Linked DNA regions of Variovorax paradoxus B4. The protein of the gene in region 3 binds, or shares a complex with, the protein of the main gene of each other region. Links are inferred from orthologs where the notes say so. Each region holds a gene or a part of one and is shown on either strand. Other genes may lie near its edges.

Region 1 (6,384 bases), 1.9 Mb from region 3 along the record:
GGGGCCCCGCCGCTCCACGGGCTTCGGGTGCACCGTTATCGCTTACAGTTGGATGACACGCAGTCGCTTTGACTGCCTCGTTCAAGGAGAGAACAGTGGCAACACCCAATTACGGCTACGAAAAGCGCCAGAAGGAGCTGGCCAAGAAGAAGAAAAAGGAAGAGAAGCTCCGCGAAAAGGCCAATCGCAAGCTCTCCCCGAGCAGCGACGGCCTGGCCCCGGGTGACCCGGAAACCGACGTGGCCTCGCTCGAACGCGATCCGCCGACGGTGCCCGATCTGCCGACCAAGAACGGCTGATCCCAAATCAAGGCTCTCGACAACAAAGCCGCTGCGGGCCTCCGGGCCCGGAGCGGCTTTTTTGTGGCCGCTGGCCTACTTGGCCGCAAGCAGCTTGCGCAGCTCCGGCCAGACGTTGTCGAGCAGTTGCGGCTGCGCGGCGGCGGTCGGATGAATGCGATCGGCCTGGAACAGCGCCAGCGCGTCGGGCGCATCGGCCACGCCCTTGAGCAGGAAGGGCACCAGCGCTGCCTTGGTGGTGCTGGCCACCTTGCCGAACACGGCCTCGAAGCGCCGCGTGTAGTCGCCGCCGTAGTTGGGCGGCACCTGGATGCCGACGATCAGCACCTTGGCGCCGGCCGCCTGCGCGGCCTTGGTGATCTGCAGCAGGTTGTCCTCGGTGTTCTGCAGCGGCAGGCCGCGCAGGGCGTCGTTGGCACCCAGCTCGACCACCACGTGGCTGGGCTTGTGCTGCGCCAGCAGCGAGGCAAAGCGGGCCCGTCCGCCCGAGCTGGTGTCGCCGCTGATGCTGGCATTGACCACCGTGGCCGGGATCTTCTGCTGTGCGAGCCGCTTCTCGAGCAGGGGCACCCAGCCTTCGCCGCGCTTCAGGCCGTATTCGGCGCTCAGCGAATCGCCAAGCACCAGGATCACGGGCTTGCGGGGCGCCGCGGCCTGCGCGGTCTGGGCGTGGCCCGCCGTCCATGTCCCTGCGCTGCCGAGTGCGGCGGCGCTCAAGATAAAGTCACGTCGTTTCAAAACGAAAAGCCTTTCCATGTCCCAACCCCCGTCTGATGCCATTGTCGCTGTCGAGCATGTGTTCAAGTCGGTGACCGACTCGACCGGTACGCTCGACATTTTGCAGAACATCGATTTCACCCTGGGCGCGCGGGAAACCGCCGCCATCGTCGGTGCCTCGGGTTCGGGCAAGAGCACCTTGCTGTCGATCATCGCCGGGCTCGACACGCCCACGCGCGGCACCGTCAGGCTCGCGGGCGATGACATCTTCGCCATCGACGAGGACGAGCGCGCCGCGCTGCGTGCCCAGCGCGTGGGCTTCGTGTTCCAGAGTTTCCAGCTGCTGGGCAACCTGAGCGCGCTCGAGAACGTGATGCTGCCGCTCGAACTGGCCGACCGCAAGGACGCGCGCAAGGCCGCCACCGAGATGCTCGGGCGCGTCGGACTCGGGCAGCGCCTCGGCCACTATCCCAAGGTGCTCTCGGGCGGCGAGCAGCAGCGCGTGGCGCTGGCCAGGGCCTTCGTGGTGCAGCCGGCGCTGCTGCTGGCCGACGAACCCACCGGCAGCCTCGATTTCGCGACCGGCGAACAGGTCATGCGGCTGATGTTCGACCTCAACCGCGAGCTCGGCACCACGCTCGTGCTCGTCACCCATGACCGCGGCATTGCAGCCCAGTGCGAGCGCCGCATCACCATCGAGGCCGGGCGCATGGCGCTCAACGAGTCGACGCCTGTCCTGGTGGCCTCGCTGGAAGCATGATCGTTCCCCGGTTCTGGGCCGAGGGCCGCATCCAGGAGCGGCTGGCGGGCAAGCAGATCACGGTGCGGCGCTACGGCTGGTCCGACGAGAGCCCGATCGCCGCGCAGGCGCATGCCGACCAGCGCACGCGGGAGGCGTTCGAGCGCATCGCCGCGGGCGAACAGCTCAACCGCCGCGAGCGCAAGCTGGCCTACAACGGGGCCGAAGGCGTGCCCATCCGCGAGGAAATCGTCGAGCGGCAGGGCGACACCGTCATCACCCGCAACAGCTATGGCGCGCGCTGCCTCAACACGCCCGACGTGCTGTTCGTCGACATCGACTTCGACGAACCCCTGCGCGGCAGCGTGTTCGGCTTTGCGCTGGCGCCCGCGCTGATCGCGGGCATCGTCGGCGGCTGGACTGCCAAGACCTGGCTGGGCGGGCTGATCGCGGCCATCGTGGTCTTTGCCGTCGCCTACCGGATCGGCCTGGCCAGGAAGCGCGGCGAGGCCAGCGGCAACCCCGTGCCCGAGAAGCGCGCGGCCGAGCGCATCGGGCGCTTCGTCCACCAGCACCCCGACTGGCACCTGCGCATCTACCGCACGCCGGCCGGCTTCCGGGTGCTGGCGATGCATGACGTCTTCAGCCCGGCCGACATGGCGGTGGCCGACTGCTTCCACGCGCTGGGCGTCGACCAGGTCTATGCGCGCATGTGCCGCAACCAGAACTGCTTTCGCGCCCGCCTGAGCGCCAAGCCCTGGCGCATCGGCATCGGAGAGCACCTGCGGCCGCGGCCAGGCGTGTGGCCCGTGTCGCCCGAGAAGCTGCCGCTGCGCGATGCCTGGGTGGCGCGCTATGAAAAGGCCGCCGCGGGCCATGCCGCCTGCCAGTACCTGGAAAGCGTCGGCAACAGCGCGCGGGTGCATCCGAATGCGCTGGCCGTGCAGGAACTGCACGACGAACGCACCCGCGCGCACAGCGGATTGCCGATTGCCTGAAGGACGGGGCACGCAGGCCTCGATAATCGGGGGATGTCTTCCCCCAAAGTGATCTTCGGCTTCCATGCCGTGGGCGTGCGCATCAAGACCGCGCCGAAATCGGTGCTCGAAGTGATGTTCGACACCAGCCGGCGCGATGCGCGCATGAAACAGTTCATCGCACGCGCGCAGGAAGCCGGCGTGCGGCTGGTCGAGGCCGACGGGCTGCGGCTCGCCAAGCTCAGCGGCAGCCATGGCCACCAGGGCGTGGTGGCGCGGGTCGAACCCATCGCGCAGGTGCGTTCGCTCGACGAACTGCTCGAAGGCCTCGAGGAGGCCGGCACCGTGCCGCTGCTGCTGGTGCTCGACGGCGTGACCGATCCGCACAACCTGGGCGCCTGCCTGCGCGTGGCCGATGGCGCCGGGGCGCATGCGGTGATCGCCCCCAAGGACCACGCGGCCGGCATCAACGCCACCGTGGCCAAGGTGGCGAGCGGCGCCGCCGAGACGGTGCCGTACTTCATGGTGACCAACCTGGCGCGCACGCTGAACGAACTCAAGGAACGCAGCATCTGGTGCGTCGGCACGAGCGACGATGCGCCCGGCACCCTCTACCAGAGCGACTTCAAGCGGCCATTGGCGCTGGTGCTCGGCGCCGAGGGCGAGGGCATGCGCCAGCTCACCCGCAAGACCTGCGACGAACTCGTGAGCATTCCCATGGCAGGCGCGGTCGAGAGCCTGAACGTTTCCGTGGCCAGCGGCGTGTGCCTCTACGAGGCCCTGCGGCAGCGCAGCGCCTGACGCAGGGCCACCGGCCCCTGGACCGGAGCGCGGCTCTCGAATCAGGAGGGGTCTTTGCTGCGCGTGCGAGCCACGGCGCTGAAGATGCCGATGCCCAGGATGATCAGCGCACCGATCCCGATGTAGAGCGTCGGCACGCCGGCCACCGAGGCGCCCCAGGCGACGCCGGCGAGGAAGATCAGAAAACCGATCATGTAGAGCGCAAAGGACATGCTTGTTCCCCCGGAAGCTTTGGATGCCTTGGAGTATCCCGGCCGGCCCCCTCGGCGGCACAGGCCGTCGTCTCCAGTCGCTGTGGGAACTTGCCTACTACTCCTGTGCCTTTATGCCGGGGACGCGACCAGCAGGTAACGGCATCCCGTGCGTCCGAGCGTCTTGAAGACAAGCGGGCGGTCGACGCCGAAATCCAGGCAATCGCCGGGCGCCAGCTCGAAACGCTCGTCGCCGTAGTCCACCCGCAGCGCGCCTTCGAGCATCCACAGGCACTGCCGGTACGGCTTGCCGCTCCACCGGGGGTAGCCGACCTGCGCCGAGCGCGGCAGTTCGATCTCGACCATTTCGACGCCGCTGCCCGTACCGCGCTCGACAACCTGCCGCCGCAGGTAGCCCGCCTCGGGATCGCGCCAGACTTCCTGTTCGGCCCGGGTGCGCAGCCGGCGCGGCGAGCCCTTGTCCTCCGTCAGCAACTGCGCGAGCGGCACACCCAGGCCGGCGGCCAGCCGGCCCAGCAGCACGGCCGTCGGGCTGCTCTCCGCGCGCTCCACCTTCGAGATCATGGCCTTGCTGACCCCGGAGAGCTCGGCCAGCTCGGCCAGGCTCAGCGCCTTGGCCTGGCGCAGCGCGAGGAGCCGGCGGGCAATGAGCGAGTCGATGGCGGAGGGCTCGGCGGGCGGAGATGAATTGTTTCTCATATGAGATTATTATTCTCCTATATTGGACAGACTGAAAGGAACGACCATGCGCCTGGTCCCCTGTACCGAGGAAGCCCACGCGGGCGCCATCCTTGCCATCCTCAACGAGGCCATTGCCAATTCGACGGCCCTGTACGACTACAGGCCGCGCACGCCCGAGAGCATGGTGGCGTGGTTCGCCACCAAGCGCGCCAACGGCTTTCCCGTGATCGGCGCGGAAGACGAGAGCGGCAAGCTGCTGGGTTTTGCGAGCTACGGCACGTTTCGCGCCTTCCCGGCCTACAAGTACACGGTGGAGCACTCGGTGTATGTCGAGGCAGGCCACCGCGGTGCGGGCCTCGGCCGCACGCTCATGGAGGCGATCATTGCCGAAGCCGTTGCGCGCGACGTGCACGTCATGGTCGGTGCCATCGATGCCGCGAACGCCGGCAGCATCGGGCTGCACGAGCGCCTGGGTTTCGAGCATGCCGGCACCGTGAGGCAGGCCGGGTTCAAGTTCGGCCGCTGGCTCGACGTGGCCTTCTACCAGCGCATTCTCTCGACGCCGCTGAATCCGGTCGACGGCTAGGCGATGGGACTCAGGCCGGGTCTTCGGCGCTCGCCCGGTCCAGCATCTGGATGGTGCCGGCGTCGAGCTTCAGCTGGGTGGCCACGACCAGCTCTTCCAGCTGGGCAATCGAGGTGGCGCTGGCGATCGGCGCCGTGATGGAGGGGCGCGCGATCTGCCACGCAATGGCCACCTGGCCCGGCTTGGCGTTGTACTGCTGCGCCACCTTGTCGAGCGCCTCGAGAATGCGCAGGCCTCGCGGGTTCAGGTACTTCTTGGTGGTGTTGGCGCCGCGCGCGCTCTTGGAGGCGTCGGCCTCGGTGCGGTACTTGCCGGTCAGGAAGCCGGCCGCCAGCGCATAGAAGTTGATCACGCCCACCTCGCGCTTCAGGCACAGCGGTTCGAGCTCGTCTTCGAACACGGCGCGGTCGTAGAGGTTGTAGAGCGGCTGCAGGCTTTCGTAGCGCGCGATGCCCAGCCGCTCCGACACGTCGAGTGCCTCGGCCAGCCGCGGCGCGCTGTAGTTGGAGGCGCCGATGGCGCGCACCTTGCCGGCCTTGATCAGGTCGTCGAAGGCCTGCAGCGAATCCTCGAGCGGGGTGGCGGCATCGTCGTCGTGCGACTGGTACAGGTCGATGAAGTCCGTCTGCAGGCGCTTGAGCGAGGCTTCCACCGCTTCGCGGATGTAGGCCGGCGAGAGGCCCGACTTGCCTTCGCCCATGGGCTTGCCGACCTTGGTGGCCAGCACCACGCGGTTGCGCTTGCCGCTCTGCTTGAGCCACTTGCCGATGATGGTCTCGGACTCGCCGCCGGTGTGGCCCGGCACCCAGCTCGAGTAGACGTCGGCCGTGTCGACGAAGTTGAACCCCGCGTCGACCCAGGCATCGAGCAGGCGGAACGAGGTGGCCTCGTCCGCCGTCCAGCCGAACACGTTGCCGCCGAAGGCAAGCGGTGAAACCAGGAGGCCGGAGCGGCCGAGCGAGCGGAGTTGCGACATGAGTTTGTTTCCTGAGATAGAGAACGAGGATCAGACGAAGCCCACGGCACCGAGCAGCGCACCCGCACCCAGCAGCCAGAGCAGGTGGATGCGCGTGCGCCAGACGATAAGCGCGGCCACCGCGGTCAGCAGCCACAGATGCCATGCGGGCGCGTCGCCGGCATGGTTACCCGCCGCCAGCACCCAGCCGGTGGCGATCAGCAGGCCCACCACCACAGGCGCCATGCCCTGCTTGAAGGCGCGCACGCCGCGCCGGTCGCGGTTGCGGTGTCCCCAGCGCGTGGCAAGGTAGGTGAGGGTGGTGCTCGGCAGCATGATGCCGACCATGGTGACCAGGAGCCCGAAGAAGCCGAGCAGCCAGGCGCCCGGGCCCGCGCCGATGCCACCGCCCGCGTT
Region 2 (5,520 bases), 1.9 Mb from region 3 along the record:
CAAGCTTGGAACCGTTCGCGGCTCCGAAGGAGTGACGCATGTTAGCGGCCGAATGCGCGTGGGCCATCTTGCGCGCCGAGCACGTTCGCACCCGGGAGTTGCTGGCTCGCCTCGAAACGGCGATGAAGGCAAGGGGCGAGGCGAGCGTCCAGCAACGGGCAAGGGCTGCCATCGAAGTCATTGAACGTCTTCAGGCCTTCGAAGAAACAACGCACCGCCCCAAAGGCGTTGTGATGCTGAACATGCTGCGTGGCAGGTCGAGCGAAGCTGACAGGCTTCTCGACCAGCTTGACTCGGAGAGTGAATGCTGCAGCGGCCTCCTCTCACAGGCAAAGACCGTCCTGGAGCGTGCCGAGGCCGGCAATGCGAGCGCAGCCGTGGAGGCCGACGCGCTGTTGCAACAGCACCGGCAGTTCATGTACGTGCATTTGGACAAGGAAGACACGCTTCTGCATTCGCAAACCGCACTGCTGCTCACGGCCGAGGAATGGGCCGCCGTGGTCTCGTCCATTTCGAAAGAGGTGGGAGAAGCGAGGGAGCGTGAACATCGGCGCCCACCGGTGCGCAGGCAAGTCCCAAAGCCCGCGGCCTGACGACCTGGGAAGAGGGCAACCGCCTGCGATCAGCGTCGTTCCGCACCGTCGGAATCGAACATCGCGGTGTAGCGCCGCTGCATTTCCTCCGGCGTCAGCTTCTCGATGCTGTGGCCCACGTTCCAGCGGTGGCCGAACGGGTCGCGGAACACGCCGGATCGCTCGCCGTAGAACTGGTCCTGCGGCGCCATGTCCAGCGTGGCGCCGGCTGCCACGGCACGCGCCACCACGGCGTCGGCATCGTCCACGTGCAGGTGCAGCGTCACTGCGGTGCCGCCCAGGGTCCTGGCGCTGGGGATGCCGTATTCGGCGAACTCGTCCGAGATCATCAGGATTGCGCCGTTGTGGAAGTCGAGCTCCGCATGGCCGATGCGGCCGCTTGGCTCGGTGAGCCGGAAGATCTCCTTGACTTCGAAGACCTTGCAATAGAAGTCGATGGCCGCGCCGGCATCGTCGACGCAGAGATACGGAAACAGTTCGTGGATGGCCATGTCGGTGTCCGCTCGGGTTGATGGGATGCCGGCGATTTTGGCTGCCGCGGCAGGCGTCGTCTTGAACAAAATTGACCTGCCGGCAGGCGCTCAGACCCGCACGTGGCGCGAGGACGTCGGGGCCGCGCGCCGGTAGGCCTCGGGCGACATGCCGGTGATCGCAAGGAATTCGCGGCTGAAGTGCGCCTGGTCGCTGTAGCCGGCATCCAGCGCCAGCTCGACCCAGGGCTGGGTCGGATCCAGTGCGAACTGCCCGATCACGCGGTCGAAGCGCAGCATGCGTGCGTACTGCTTGGGTGCGATGCCGGTCATGCCGCGAAAGAGCGCGATGAAGCGCCGGTGGCTGTAGCCGCTTTGCTTCACCAGTTCGCGGATCGCGCCGGCTTTCGGGCTGCCGCCGGCGCCGGACAGGCCGGCCAGCGCGTGCGCCACCGCGGGGTGCAGGCCATGCGTCGCGCAGGCGGACAGGCGCGCACTCAGCAGGGCATCGAGGATCGCGAGCTGGCGCGCCAGGGAGCCGGTGCCGTGGAGCTGCTCGAGTGCGAAGCCCGCGTCCGCACCCCAGAGCGCTTCGAGCGGCGTGTGGCACCCGGCCAGTGCGTCTTCCGGTGCGCCGAGCAGCGCCCTGGCCGCGCCCGGTTGCAGCATCACGCCGACCGAGCGCGTCTCGACCGACACGTCACGCACGAAAAACGCGCAGCGGGTCCCGCCCACCATGGCGTAGCCCACCGTGTAGCCGTGCGTGTCGGCATCGTTGCGGAACAGGCGCAGCGGCGGTCCGGCGAGCCGGAACACCAGGTGCATGCCGCCCGTGGGCAGCACATGCTCGCGCGCGCCCGGCCGCTCGGCGGCCGCGCCCGCGGGGGCCGAGGCCCACATCAGCCGCACGTAGGGCCGCAGGCAAGGGGAGGGGAGTCTCGTCAGCTGCGGCACGGCGTGGCTCTCGAGGAAAACAGGCAGTTGCCCATCGGCGCATTGTGCGGCGGAATGCCGCGCTAGCATCGGGGCCATGAGCAAGCCCTCCACGACCCTGATTCACCACCCCTACACGCCGCCCGCCAACTTCGCCGCGCCGCAGCCCGGCATCTACAAGGCCTCGACGGTATTTTTCGCCGACGTGGCCGCGATGCGCGCGCGCGACTGGAAGACCAAGGCCGGCTACACCTACGGCCTGCACGGCACGCCCACCACCTTCACGCTCGAGGAGCGCCTGGCCACCCTCGAAGGCGGCACCGAGTGCCTGCTGGTGCCGAGCGGCCTGGCCGCCATTTCGCTGGTTTCCTTTGCCTTCCTGAAGAGCGGCGACGAGGTGCTGATTCCCGACAACGCCTACGGCCCCAACAAGGCGCTGGCGACCGGCGAACTGGCCAACTTCGGCATCACGCACCGCCTGTACGACGCGATGAACCCATCCGATCTGGCCGCCAAGCTCTCGGACCGCACGCGGCTGGTGTGGCTCGAGGCGGCGGGCTCGGTGACGATGGAGTTTCCCGACCTGCCGGCACTCGTGAAAGCCTGCCGCGCGCGCGGCGTGGTGACGGCGCTGGACAACACCTGGGGCGCGGGCCTGGCATTCGCGCCCTTCGATTTCAACGGCAGCGGCCAGGGCGTGGACATTTCGGTGCACGCGCTCACCAAATACCCGAGCGGCGGCGGCGACGTGCTGATGGGCAGCGTCGTCACGCGCGACGAGCGGCTGCATCGCGCGCTCAAGCTCACCCACATGCGCACGGGATTCGGCGTCGGCGTCGGCGACGTGGAAACGCTGCTGCGCTCGCTGCCGAGCATCGGGCTGCGCTATGCCGCGCACGACCGTTCGGCGCGCGAGCTGGCGCGCTGGCTCGCCGGCCGCGAAGAGATCGCGCAGGTGCTCCATCCGGCGCTCGAGGGGTCGCCCGGCCACGCGAACTGGCGTGCGCTGTGCGGCGGCGCCGACCTGGCCGCCGGACTGTTCTCGATCGTGTTCGACGAGCGCTACAGCACCGAGCAGGTCGACCGCTTCTGCGACAGCCTGAACCTGTTCCGCCTCGGCTATTCGTGGGGCGGGCCGGTGAGCCTGGTCGTGCCCTACGACATCGGCCTGATGCGCGATGCCAGCGTGGCGCGCTGGCCCCACAAGGGAACGCTGGTGCGCTTCTCGGTCGGGCTGGAAGACGTGGAAGACCTGCGGGCCGACCTGCAGCAGGCGCTCGCGCGGATGTAAGAGAAGTTTTCCGGATGCAGGGGCCCCGCCGCTCCACGGGCTTCGGGTGCACCGTTATCGCTTACAGTTGGATGACACGCAGTCGCTTTGACTGCCTCGTTCAAGGAGAGAACAGTGGCAACACCCAATTACGGCTACGAAAAGCGCCAGAAGGAGCTGGCCAAGAAGAAGAAAAAGGAAGAGAAGCTCCGCGAAAAGGCCAATCGCAAGCTCTCCCCGAGCAGCGACGGCCTGGCCCCGGGTGACCCGGAAACCGACGTGGCCTCGCTCGAACGCGATCCGCCGACGGTGCCCGATCTGCCGACCAAGAACGGCTGATCCCAAATCAAGGCTCTCGACAACAAAGCCGCTGCGGGCCTCCGGGCCCGGAGCGGCTTTTTTGTGGCCGCTGGCCTACTTGGCCGCAAGCAGCTTGCGCAGCTCCGGCCAGACGTTGTCGAGCAGTTGCGGCTGCGCGGCGGCGGTCGGATGAATGCGATCGGCCTGGAACAGCGCCAGCGCGTCGGGCGCATCGGCCACGCCCTTGAGCAGGAAGGGCACCAGCGCTGCCTTGGTGGTGCTGGCCACCTTGCCGAACACGGCCTCGAAGCGCCGCGTGTAGTCGCCGCCGTAGTTGGGCGGCACCTGGATGCCGACGATCAGCACCTTGGCGCCGGCCGCCTGCGCGGCCTTGGTGATCTGCAGCAGGTTGTCCTCGGTGTTCTGCAGCGGCAGGCCGCGCAGGGCGTCGTTGGCACCCAGCTCGACCACCACGTGGCTGGGCTTGTGCTGCGCCAGCAGCGAGGCAAAGCGGGCCCGTCCGCCCGAGCTGGTGTCGCCGCTGATGCTGGCATTGACCACCGTGGCCGGGATCTTCTGCTGTGCGAGCCGCTTCTCGAGCAGGGGCACCCAGCCTTCGCCGCGCTTCAGGCCGTATTCGGCGCTCAGCGAATCGCCAAGCACCAGGATCACGGGCTTGCGGGGCGCCGCGGCCTGCGCGGTCTGGGCGTGGCCCGCCGTCCATGTCCCTGCGCTGCCGAGTGCGGCGGCGCTCAAGATAAAGTCACGTCGTTTCAAAACGAAAAGCCTTTCCATGTCCCAACCCCCGTCTGATGCCATTGTCGCTGTCGAGCATGTGTTCAAGTCGGTGACCGACTCGACCGGTACGCTCGACATTTTGCAGAACATCGATTTCACCCTGGGCGCGCGGGAAACCGCCGCCATCGTCGGTGCCTCGGGTTCGGGCAAGAGCACCTTGCTGTCGATCATCGCCGGGCTCGACACGCCCACGCGCGGCACCGTCAGGCTCGCGGGCGATGACATCTTCGCCATCGACGAGGACGAGCGCGCCGCGCTGCGTGCCCAGCGCGTGGGCTTCGTGTTCCAGAGTTTCCAGCTGCTGGGCAACCTGAGCGCGCTCGAGAACGTGATGCTGCCGCTCGAACTGGCCGACCGCAAGGACGCGCGCAAGGCCGCCACCGAGATGCTCGGGCGCGTCGGACTCGGGCAGCGCCTCGGCCACTATCCCAAGGTGCTCTCGGGCGGCGAGCAGCAGCGCGTGGCGCTGGCCAGGGCCTTCGTGGTGCAGCCGGCGCTGCTGCTGGCCGACGAACCCACCGGCAGCCTCGATTTCGCGACCGGCGAACAGGTCATGCGGCTGATGTTCGACCTCAACCGCGAGCTCGGCACCACGCTCGTGCTCGTCACCCATGACCGCGGCATTGCAGCCCAGTGCGAGCGCCGCATCACCATCGAGGCCGGGCGCATGGCGCTCAACGAGTCGACGCCTGTCCTGGTGGCCTCGCTGGAAGCATGATCGTTCCCCGGTTCTGGGCCGAGGGCCGCATCCAGGAGCGGCTGGCGGGCAAGCAGATCACGGTGCGGCGCTACGGCTGGTCCGACGAGAGCCCGATCGCCGCGCAGGCGCATGCCGACCAGCGCACGCGGGAGGCGTTCGAGCGCATCGCCGCGGGCGAACAGCTCAACCGCCGCGAGCGCAAGCTGGCCTACAACGGGGCCGAAGGCGTGCCCATCCGCGAGGAAATCGTCGAGCGGCAGGGCGACACCGTCATCACCCGCAACAGCTATGGCGCGCGCTGCCTCAACACGCCCGACGTGCTGTTCGTCGACATCGACTTCGACGAACCCCTGCGCGGCAGCGTGTTCGGCTTTGCGCTGGCGCCCGCGCTGATCGCGGGCATCGTCGGCGGCTGGACTGCCAAGACCTGGCTGGGCGGGCTGATCGCGGCCATCG
Region 3 (10,046 bases):
ACCACGAAGCCATAGGCCGGCGCTGCGGCCAGCAACTGCACGCCCACGAAGCGCGGAAAGCGGAACAGCGACAGGTCGAGCATCGGATGCGCCACGCGCCGCTCGATGGCGATGAAGGCCGCGCCCATCAGCACGGCGCCTGCCAGCGCGGCGATCACCCGCGGGCTGCCCCAGCCGCTGTCGGGCGCCTGCAGCACGCCGAGCGTCAGCAGGCTCAGCGCGCCGGTGAACGTGACCGTGCCCGGCATGTCCAGCCCCATCGCGTCCGGATTGCGCGACTCGCGCATGCTCGGCGCCGCAATGCACAGCGCAGCGAGGCTGATCGCGCCGGGGCTCAGCATCACCGACTGCCAGCCGAAGGATTCTGCGAGCCAGCCCGAGAGGATGGCGCCGCACGACAGCCCCACGCCGAACGAAGTGCCGATCAGGCTGAACGCCCGCGTGCGCGCCGCGCCGTCGAACACCTGCGCCAGTGCCGCAGTGCCGGCCGCGAAGGCCGCGGCCGACCCCAGCCCCTGCAACCCACGTGCGAGATCGAAGACAACGATGCCGGGCGCGAGCGTCAGCAGCGAACTGCTGAGCGCAACCACCGCCAGCCCCAGCAGGAAGACACGCTTGCGGCCACAGGCGTCGGCAAGGGCGCCGGCCGCCATCAACGTGGCGCCGAAGCTCAGCATGAAGGCGTTGGTCACCCAGTTGAGCTGCACCGGGCTGCCGCCCAGCGCATCGCGGATCGCGGGCAGCACCACCGCCGGGCCGGTGAAGCTCAGCGGCATGCCCAGCGCCGCGAGGCAGACGGCGGCCAGCAGCCAGTTCTTGTTGTGGGAAGGCGAGGACATCGAAGGCTTTCACGCAAAAGGAGGACGAAGGCATAGAAGATAGAAAGGAATCAATGGAATGAGAATGGCGTCTTCGATCCTCAAACTCCCAACCCAAGGTTGCCAATCCATGGACAGCTTCAGCGGACTCGAATCCTTCGTGCGGGCGGCCGACCTGCTGAGCTTTGCCAAGGCCGGCCGCCTGCTGGGTATCTCGGCCTCGGCCGTGGGCAAGAACGTTGCGCGGCTCGAACAGCAGTTGGGCCTCAGGCTTTTCAACCGCACCACGCGGCATGTGCGGCTGACCGAGGAAGGCGCGATGTTCCACGAGCGCTGCCGCCGCATCCTCGACGAGCTCGACGATGCGCGCGCGATGATGCAGGACGCCGCAGCGGCCCCGCGCGGCCGCCTGCGCGTGAGCCTGCCGACCATCGGCTACCGCTTCCTGCTGCCGGTGCTGCCGGCCTTCAAGGCGCGCTATCCCGAGATCGAACTCGACCTCGACTTCAACGACCGGCTGGTCGACGTGATCGCCGAAGGCGTGGACGTGGCGATCCGCAGCGGCGAGCTGGGCGATTCGCAACTCGTGGCGCGCCGGCTCGGTCCGTTCTGCTTCGTGCTCGTCGCATCTCCGGACTACCTGGCGCGCCACGGCGTGCCACAGGTGCCGGCCGACCTCGCGCAGCACAGCTGCCTGCGCTACAAGTTCGTGACCGGCGGCAGGATCGAGGACTGGGACCTGCCGGGCCTGCCCGCGCAGCTACCGCCCGGCCTCTTGTGCAACAACATGGAAGCCATGCTCGGCGCGGCGGTGGCCGGCCTCGGCGTGGCCTACATGCCCGACTTTCTCGCGCGCGATTCGCTCTGCCGCGGCGAACTGCAGCGCGTGCTCGAAACGCACCTGGTGCGCCAGGGGCAGTTCTCGGCGCTGTGGCCGTCGAGCCGGCAGCTGTCGCCGAAGGTGCGGGCCTTCGTGGACTTCGCGAGCGAGCACATGTTCAGGGAAGACTTGCCACCGGTTCGCTGACCTCGCGCGATGGCACCCCGGCACGCGCCGTGCTCTCCTTTGGCTGCGGCTTCGCGGCCTCGCCTGCCGTCCGGCTCAGCGCGAGCGCCACCTGCAGCGGATAAAGCGTGCGCGCATCGCCCTCGGCCTTGTTGCTCACGGTGGTGCCGGCGGCTTCGCTCGTGCTGGCCGTGCGCACCGCGTCGGGCCGGTGCACGGGCACCATGAACGGCGAGTGCGTGGTGTAGATGATCTGGTTGCCGAAATCCTGCTCGAAGTGCGCGAGCAGGTCGGCCTGCGAGCGCGCATGCAGATGCAGGCCGGGCTCGTCCAGCAGCAGGACGGCATCGCCGGCACCCTTCGTGTCCGCGAAGAAGGTGACGTAGAACGAGAAGAACCACTGGAAGCCGCGGCTGCGCTCGTCGAGGTTCACTTCCACGTCGTAGGCGCGGTTGGGGTCGGACACCAGCGTGTCCATGTACGGCCCGTCCAGATTGAAGCGGACCTTGAGCTCGCGGTCCTTCCAGAGCCGGCGGATCTCGGCGGTGACGACGGAGCCGGCGCGGTTGGCGAGCTGGTTGCGCGTGGCCTGGTCGTTCTTCTCCAGCAGATCCTGCAGCTGCTGCGGATCGAGCCCCGCGACCTTGCAGAGCTTCTCGAAGTTGCGCTGCTCCGGCGCGGCCTGCCCCCAGCCCTTGCGCGCGAGGTGCTCGGCAATGTTCTGGCGGCCGGGCAGCGCCGGGTACTCGTCCACGCAGATGAACCGGGGCAGCTTCTGCAGCACCCACTCCTTCGCCCTCGCGAGCGCCGGCGTGTCGTTGGCGATCGAGCGGGCCACCTCCTCGAGCTCGACCAGCATCTGCTCCTGCTTGTCGCTGAGTTCGGCATCCGCGGCAGCCATGGCCTTGCGCAGCGACTGCAGCGCTGCCACCGCCCCCGCCGACCACCGGATGTAGTCCGGGCTCAGGATCATCGCGGCGTCGAAGGCGTCGGCCGCCTGCTCCAGCGTCGCACGCGCCTGCTCGGCGAGCTTCTCGGCCGCGGCCTTGACCGCGGGCACGATCTTGCGCACCTTGCCCTTGATGTCGGACACGTCGAGCGAGAGGTCGCCGAGGCCCTCCAGGCCCGTCCAGCGCGCCGTGCCATAGCCCCGGCCCGCGGTGACGTGGCGCACGCCGGCCGCGCGCGGAAGGATCTGCGCGAGCTCGGCCCGCTCGCTGTCGTCGAGGCTCCAGCGCGTCGCGACGACGGGCGTGTCGCCGTGGCATTCCTCCAGGCGGCGGTGCCGCGGAAAGTCCTTGATCGGACTGAGTTCGGCCAGGCCTTCGGCCGGGTTCAGGCTGTGCAATGCGCGCAGCAGGTTCGATTTGCCGCTGTCATTTCGACCGAGGATCGCCGTGATCTGTGGGGTATCGATGGGGCCGCTGTCGTTGATCGAGCGAAAGTTGGTGATCTGGAATGACGCCAAGCGCATGGAGGGGTTTTCTTCTCATCGAATGATTGCAGGGCCGGGGAATGTATTGCATTCCCCGGCCCTCTTCGCCCCCATGGAAAGAAAAATCTACTCCGCCGCGCGCCGCAGCGTATCGACCACCGGCCTGCGCAGCACGTCGCGCAAGCCCCACCAGCCCGCCGCCAGCGCCAGCACCGCGCCCGCGAGCGCACCGGCAATCGGCACCAGGGGCGACGCCGTCCAGGTGAAGTCGAACACGTAGCGCGCCAGGCCCCAGCCGATGGCCGACGCCACAATGCTCGCCAGGAAGCCCGCCAGCAGGCCCACACCGGCCAGCTCGGCGCGCTGCACCTGGCGCAACAGGCTGGCCCGCGCGCCCACCGCGCGCATCACGGCGAACTCGCGCGCACGCTCCTCACGCGTGGCCGTGACCGCGGCGAACAGCACCACCAGCCCCGCCGCAAGCGTGAAGCCGAACAGGAACTCGACCGCGCGGATCACCTGGTCGAGCACGCGCTGCACCTGGTTGATGGTGGCGCTCATGTCGACGTTGGTCACGTTGGGGTAGCTGCGCACCAGCGCGTTGTCGAAGCCCCGCGTCTCGGGCGCGCGGAAGGCGCCCATGTAGGTCGCCGGCACGTCGGGCAATGCGGCCACGGTGTACATCACGAAGAAGTTCGCATGCATCGAGCCCCAGTCGACCTTGCGCAGCGAGGTGATGCGCGCATCGTTCTGCATGCCGCCGATGTCGAAGCGCAGCATGTCGCCGAGCTTGAGGCCGAGCGTCTCGGCCAGGCCTTCCTCCACGCTCACTTCGCCCGGCGCATCGGGCTTCCACGCCCCTGCCACGATGCTGTTGTGCGCCGGCGCCTCCGCGCTGTTGCTGAGGTTGAACTCGCGGTCCACCAGGCGCTTGGCACGGTCTTCCGCGTAGTCGTCGGGCGACACCGGCTTGCCGTTCACGGCCACCAGGCGGCCGCGTATCATCGGATACCAGTCGAACTTGTTCACACCCGCATCGCGCAGCGACTTCTGGAACGCCGTGCTCTGGTCGGGCATGACGTTGATCACGAAGCGGTTCGGCGCATCGGGCGGCGTCGCCTTGCGCCAGCTCGCGACCAGGTCGGTGCGCAGCAGCACCAGCAGCACCAGCGCGAGCAGGCCCACGGCCAGCGCGCTGACCTGCACCACCGCGTAGGCCGGCCGCGCCGAGATCTGGCGCGTGGCCAGCACCAGCCAACGCGGCGCGGTGGTTTCATTGACGCTGCGGCGCAGCACCTTCACCGCGAGCCAGCTCAGCAGTGCGAACACGGCCACCGCGCCCGCGAAGCCGCCGACGGCGATCAGGCCCAGCTTCAGGTCGCTGCTGGCCGCGATCAGCAGAGCCGCGAAGCCGGCCACGCCAATGCCCAGCACCGCGAGCGACGCGGGCTTGAGCCCGCCGACGTCGCGCCGGATCACGCGCAGCGGGGGCACCCTGGCCAGCTGCAGCACCGGCGGCAGGCCGAAGGCGAACAGCAGCGTGAGCCCCATGCCCAGGCCGAAGGCCACGGGCCACAGGGTGGCCGCGGGCAGCGCCGCTTCCACCAGCCCCGCGAGCAGCACCACGAACACGTAGTGCACGCCGAAGCCGATCGCCACGCCGAGGCTGCTGGCCACGATGCCGACGACGGCAAATTCGAACGAATAGGCCAGCGCGATGGTGCGCTGGCTCTGGCCGAGCACGCGCAGCATGGCGCAATCGTCGAGATGGCTGGCCGCGAATCCGCGCGCCGCCAGCGCCACCGCCACGGCCGAGAGCAGCGCCGCGAGCAGCGCGACCAGGCTCAGGAATTTCTCGGCGCGGTCCAGCGTCTGGCGCATCTCGGGGCGCCCGCCTTCGAAGGAGTCGAGCCGCACGCCGCGCAGCTCGCCCTTCTTGATCGCGGCCTCGGCCCAGTCGGAAAAGCGCTTGACAGCCGCATCCTCTCCCGCCACCGCGTAGCGGTAGCCGACACGGCTCGCGGGTTGCACGAGGCCGGTGCGCGGCACGTCCGCCTGGTTGAGCATCACCCGTGGCGAAAAACTCATGAAGCCCGCCCCGCGGTCGGGCTCGAGCGTGATCACGCGGCCGATGCGTAAACTGCTGTCGCCCAGAAGAAGCGCATCCCCCACCTTGAGCGCGAGCGAGTCGAGCAGCGAGGCATCGACCCAGACCTCGCCCGCCGGCGGGATGTCGCGCGTGATGCTGCCGGGCGCATCGGCGGCATGCGCGGTCTGCAGGTTGCCGCGCAACGGGTAGCCCGCGGTCACGGCCTTCAGGGCCACCAGCTTGCTGGCGCCGCCCTGAGCATCGTCGGCCCGCGCCATGGTGGGGAAGCCGTAGGTGCCGGTGCCCTCGAGTCCGAATGCGCGGGCCTGCGCGATGAAGGTCGCAGGCGTGGGGTTGTCGCTCACGACCACCGCGTCGCCGCCGAGCAGTTGCCGCGCATCGCGCTGCAAGCCCCCCTGCAGCCGATCGGCAAAGAAGCCGACCGCCGTGAGCGCGGCCACGGCCAGCAACACGGCAACGATCAAGAGGCGCAGTTCGCCGGCACGCAGATCGCGCCAGAGGGTGCGCCAGCCAAGGCGGAAGGAGGCATTCATGGGCGAGACGATAGCCGACGTGCGCGCGCCGGCGCCTTTTCAGGGGCTTGTCGCGAGTAGGGGAACAGGCCTCAGGCCGGACTGCGGCGCGCGAGTTCCGGCTGCAGCACCAGCCGATCGACGCCCGCGTAGCAGACGAAGTGCCGGTTGGTCGCGCGGCCGATGGCGCACAGGCCCACGCGCGTCGCCACCTCGTGGCCCATCTGGGTGATGCCGCTGCGCGAGACCACGATGGGCACGCCCATCTGCGCCGACTTGATCACCATCTCGCTCGTGAGCCGGCCGGTGGTGTAGAAGACCCGGTCGCCGGCCAGCGCATCCGGCGGCTGCATGGCGCACCAGCCCGCGATGGTGTCGATGGCGTTGTGGCGGCCGACGTCTTCCACGAAGCAGTGCATCGTCGCCTCGGTGCCGCCGGGCTCGAGCGTGAACAGCGCGCAGCCGTGCACCGACCCGGCCGACTTGTAGGTGCTCTCCTGGAGCCGGATCGCGTTGACCAGCGCATAGAGCTGGGCCTGCGTCATGCGCGTGGGCGGCAGCTGGAGATTGTCGATGTCGGCCATCAGGTCGCCGAACACGCTCCCCTGGCCGCAGCCGGTGGTCACCACCTTCTTTGCGGTGCGCTCCTCGATGCGGTCGATGCCGGCGTGCGTCTTGACGGCAGCGGCGCCGACCTCCCAGTCGACCGTGACCGATTCGACGTCGCTGGCCGATTCGATGAGGCGCTGGTTCAGCAGATAACCCAGCACCAGCAGCTCGGGCTGGGCGCCGAGCGTCATCAGCGTGACGAGTTCGCGCCGGTCCACGTACACCGTCAGATCGCGTTCGGCGGGAATGGAGACGGTGCCGCGCGCGCCATGCTCATCGACGACCTCGACCTCGCGCGTCAGCGCGGCGCGGGCCTGGGTGAGACGCGGGAGCGGCAACGACAGCGGCGTCGTCACTGCGCCTTCGGCGTGGGATTGGCGGTGGCGGCAGGCTGCGCGGTGCTGGGCGGCGATGCAGCCGTGGTGGCCGGCGAATGCGCCCCCGAAGCCTCGATGGGCTTGGCTTCCGCCGGCGGCGTGAAGACGAAGGGGCCGGGGTCGGCGCAGGGCGGCGTGGCAGGCGCGGCCGGCACCGGCTTGCCGGCCGTGGTCGCACTGGCGCGGTACCTGGCCACGACGCGGTCCTGCGCCTGGCAGAGCTTGTAGGTGTCGACCTTGCCGCTCCAGGCGGTCTTGGCGGCGGCTTCGGCGGCCTTGGCCTTGGCCTCGGGTGTGGCGGGCGGCGGCGCCAGCTTGGCCCATGCCGCGGGCGCGGCCAGCGCGAGCACCAGCGTGCAGAGATTCAAGGGCAGCATCGGCTTCTTCATGAGGGCGTTCCTTCGGCGGGTCTCGCAGGCCGCGCAGCCGGTGCAGCCGAATCGGTGGGCACCGTGCGCTGCGCAGGAATCTTGCCCGCGGCGATGTCGTCGTACCAGAGTTCGTGGTGTTCCCTGGCCCAGGTCTCGTCGACGTAGCCGGTGCGCATGGCCTTGTAGGCGCCTGTCATGCCGAGCGTGCCGATGTAGATGTGGCCCATGATCATCGCCATCATCAGCAGGGTTGCGATGCCGTGGACCATGTGCGCCACCTGCATCTCGCCGCGCGTGTAGACGAAGCCCGGCAGCAGCTTGTCGAGAAAGAGCCCCGAGCCGATGACGAAGAAGCCGAGGAACAGCACGCCGCCCCAGAAGACCACCTTCTCGCCGGCATTGAAGCGGTGCGACGGCACTTCCTTGCCGCCGAAGAGGCCGCCGAAACGCGCGAGCCATTGGAGGTCGCTGGCGCGAGGGAGGTTGTCGCGAATGAAGGTGAACACCATGAACACCATCGTCACGACGAACAGCGGGCCGACGAAGTTATGGACGTTCTTGAGCGCGTAGGCAATCCAGCCGAAGAGCGCAGCGCCCATCCACGGCATCAGGAAGAACTTGCCGAAGGCCATCACGATGCCGGAGATCGCGAGCGTGACGAACGCGATGGCGTTCGACCAGTGCGTGGCCCGCTCGAACGGGGTGAAGCGCTCGATCTTGCGGCCGGTTTCCTGGCCGTGCAGGCGGATGGGACCGCGCGTGAAATAGAAGATGGCCAGCGCCAGCAGCACGACGAACAGCAGTGCCGCGCCGTAGGGAATGATCCAGTCGTTGCGCACCTGGCGCCAGGCTTCGCCGGCATTGGTGAGGCGCGATCCCGGGTACTGCACAAAAGGCTGGATCAGGTTGCCGGCCTCGGGCGCCTCGCTTTTCGGCAGGCTGCTGTAGCCGGTCACGCCCTGGCCCACCTGGCGCCACATCGGCGCGTTGTTGCCGGGCTGCACCTTCATGCGCTCGCCATTGGTCTGGTTCGCGTAGTTGGGGTCGGCGCTGGCTTCGGGCTTGACCTCGAAGATGTTCTGGCCGCGGATACCGCCCGCGGCGGGCTCCGGCGCGGCGGTTGCGGCAGGTGCCGCGGGTGCGGACGTCGTTCCAGGGGCGGCCGGCGGCTGCGCCTGCGCGAAGGCCGTACCCAGCGCGGCAAGAAGAACGAGAGCGGTCAGCGCTTGCTTCATGGGCTCTCCGTTCAGTTCTCTTTGTTGTATTCGTTCTGCCCGTTCTGCGCGCGGGTCTTGAGCTGCTGCTGCCAGGCGGTCTTGTCGCCGACCTTCCAGCCAGGCGCGGTGAACACCGTGCCGGCGTTCTCCTGCGTGCCCGTGCCGCTCCAGGGAACGGCGTCGCGCTTGACGCCCTGCGCGTTGGTCTGCGGCTTCTCGCCGCAGGCCGCGAGGCAGGTTGCGACCAGCGCAACGCCCGCGAAGACGAGGCCCGGCCGCTTCACTTGCGGACTCCACCGGCCGGCGGGGTGCCAGCCTGCTGCGAGCCGTAGGCGGTGCCCCAGCCCCAGACTTCGGCACCCTTGCCGCGCTGGACCACGCGGGTGCGGAAGATGTCGGCCACCACGTCGCCGTCGCCGGCCAGGAGCGCCTTGGTCGAGCACATCTCGGCGCAGGCCGGGAGCTTGCCTTCGGCGAGCCGGTTGCGGCCGTATTTCTCGAACTCGGCTTCGGAGCCGTTGGCCTCGGGGCCGCCGGCGCAGAAGGTGCACTTGTCCATCTTGCCGCGCACGCCGAAGGTGCCTTGCGACGGGAACTGCGGCGCGCCGAACGGGCAGGCGTACGAGCAGTAGCCGCAGCCGATGCACACGTCCTTGTCATGCAGCACCACGCCTTCTTCGGTGCGGTAGAAGCACTGCACCGGGCACACGGCCATGCAGGGCGCATCGGAGCAATGCATGCAGGCCACCGAGATCGACTTCTCGCCCGGCACCCCGTCATTGAGCGTGACCACGCGGCGGCGGTTCACGCCCCAGGGCACCTCGTTCTCGTTCTTGCAGGCAGTGACGCAGCCGTTGCATTCGATGCAGCGTTCCGCGTCGCAGACAAATTTCATTCGTGCCATGGTGCTTCCTTATGCCTTTTCCACATTGCAGACCGTGGTCTTGGTCTCTTGCATCATGGTCACGCTGTCGTACCCGTAGGTCGTTGCGGTGTTGATCGCCTCGCCGCGCACCACGGGGGCTGCGCCTGCGGGGTAGTAGCCGAGCATGTCGACGCCCTGCCAATGGCCCGAGAAGTGGAACGGCATGAAGACCGTGTCGGGCCCCACGCGTTCGGTCACCAGGGCCTGCACGTTGAGCTTGGCGCCGGTGGGCGTGTGCACCCAGGCGCGCTCGCCGTTGCGAATGCCCTTCTCGGCCGCGACCTTGGGGTTGATCTCGATGAACATCTCCTGCTGCAACTCGGCGAGCCAGGGGTTCGAGCGGGTTTCCTCGCCGCCGCCCTCGTACTCGACCAGCCGGCCCGAGGTCATCACGTACGGGAACTTCTCGTGCACCTTGTCGGCGATGTTCTTCTGCTGCACGCTCTTGTACAGCGTGGGCAGGCGCCAGAACGCCATCTTGTCGTCGTGCGTCGGGTACTTGGCCATCAGGTCGGGCCGATTGCCGTAAAGAGGTTCGCGGTGCTGCGGAATCGCGTCGGGGAAGTTCCAGACCAGCGCACGCGCCTTGGCATTGCCGAAGGGATGGCAGCCGTGGTTCTTCATGAACACGCGGATCATGCCGCCCGAGCTGTCGGTCTTCCAGTT

The links.
Region 1: the proteins of VAPA_RS20785 (region 3) and VAPA_RS11750 are in contact, whole or in part, in a cryo-EM structure (PDB 9GE8), measured with the Escherichia coli proteins. The link is inferred for Variovorax paradoxus B4 from one-to-one orthologs.
Region 2: the proteins of VAPA_RS20785 (region 3) and VAPA_RS11745 are in contact, whole or in part, in a cryo-EM structure (PDB 9GE8), measured with the Escherichia coli proteins. The link is inferred for Variovorax paradoxus B4 from one-to-one orthologs.

What each region holds. Positions count from the first base shown.
Region 1 is NC_022247.1:2,545,069-2,551,452, forward strand. Bases 1-2,914 are described here. They hold VAPA_RS11750 (ABC transporter ATP-binding protein), read left to right. Parts: upstream 1-1,053; coding sequence 1,054-1,776; downstream 1,777-2,914. Other genes in these bases: VAPA_RS11740 (hypothetical protein), read left to right, coding at 96-299; VAPA_RS11745 (arylesterase), read right to left, coding at 375-1,055; VAPA_RS11755 (hypothetical protein), read left to right, coding at 1,773-2,753; rlmB (23S rRNA (guanosine(2251)-2'-O)-methyltransferase RlmB), read left to right, coding at 2,787-2,914. Outside these bases: more of rlmB, read left to right, coding at 2,915-3,533; VAPA_RS34855 (hypothetical protein), read right to left, coding at 3,575-3,745; VAPA_RS11770 (helix-turn-helix domain-containing protein), read right to left, coding at 3,857-4,444; VAPA_RS11775 (GNAT family N-acetyltransferase), read left to right, coding at 4,491-5,012; VAPA_RS11780 (aldo/keto reductase), read right to left, coding at 5,023-5,988; VAPA_RS11785 (chromate transporter), read right to left, coding at 6,019-6,384.
Region 2 is NC_022247.1:2,541,763-2,547,282, forward strand. What follows is about bases 2,522-5,520. They hold VAPA_RS11745 (arylesterase), read right to left. Parts: upstream 4,362-5,520; coding sequence 3,681-4,361; downstream 2,522-3,680. Other genes in these bases: VAPA_RS11735 (cystathionine beta-lyase), read left to right, coding at 2,522-3,287; VAPA_RS11740 (hypothetical protein), read left to right, coding at 3,402-3,605; VAPA_RS11750 (ABC transporter ATP-binding protein), read left to right, coding at 4,360-5,082; VAPA_RS11755 (hypothetical protein), read left to right, coding at 5,079-5,520. Also shown: VAPA_RS11720 (hemerythrin domain-containing protein), read left to right, coding at 39-593; VAPA_RS11725 (VOC family protein), read right to left, coding at 623-1,084; VAPA_RS11730 (AraC family transcriptional regulator), read right to left, coding at 1,175-2,017; more of VAPA_RS11735, read left to right, coding at 2,094-2,521. UniProt on the Escherichia coli protein: TesA is a multifunctional esterase that can act as a thioesterase, lysophospholipase and protease.
Region 3 is NC_022247.1:4,467,322-4,477,367, forward strand. The notes cover bases 3,145-6,210. They hold VAPA_RS20785 (ABC transporter permease), read right to left. Parts: upstream 5,903-6,210; coding sequence 3,386-5,902; downstream 3,145-3,385. Other genes in these bases: VAPA_RS20780 (AAA family ATPase), read right to left, coding at 3,145-3,298; VAPA_RS20790 (formate dehydrogenase accessory sulfurtransferase FdhD), read right to left, coding at 5,974-6,210. In the rest of the region: VAPA_RS20770 (MFS transporter), read right to left, coding at 1-839; VAPA_RS20775 (LysR family transcriptional regulator), read left to right, coding at 949-1,845; more of VAPA_RS20780, read right to left, coding at 1,817-3,144; more of VAPA_RS20790, read right to left, coding at 6,211-6,846; VAPA_RS20795 (hypothetical protein), read right to left, coding at 6,843-7,256; VAPA_RS20800 (formate dehydrogenase subunit gamma), read right to left, coding at 7,253-8,473; VAPA_RS20805 (hypothetical protein), read right to left, coding at 8,485-8,739; fdh3B (formate dehydrogenase FDH3 subunit beta), read right to left, coding at 8,736-9,359; VAPA_RS20815 (formate dehydrogenase subunit alpha), read right to left, coding at 9,369-10,046.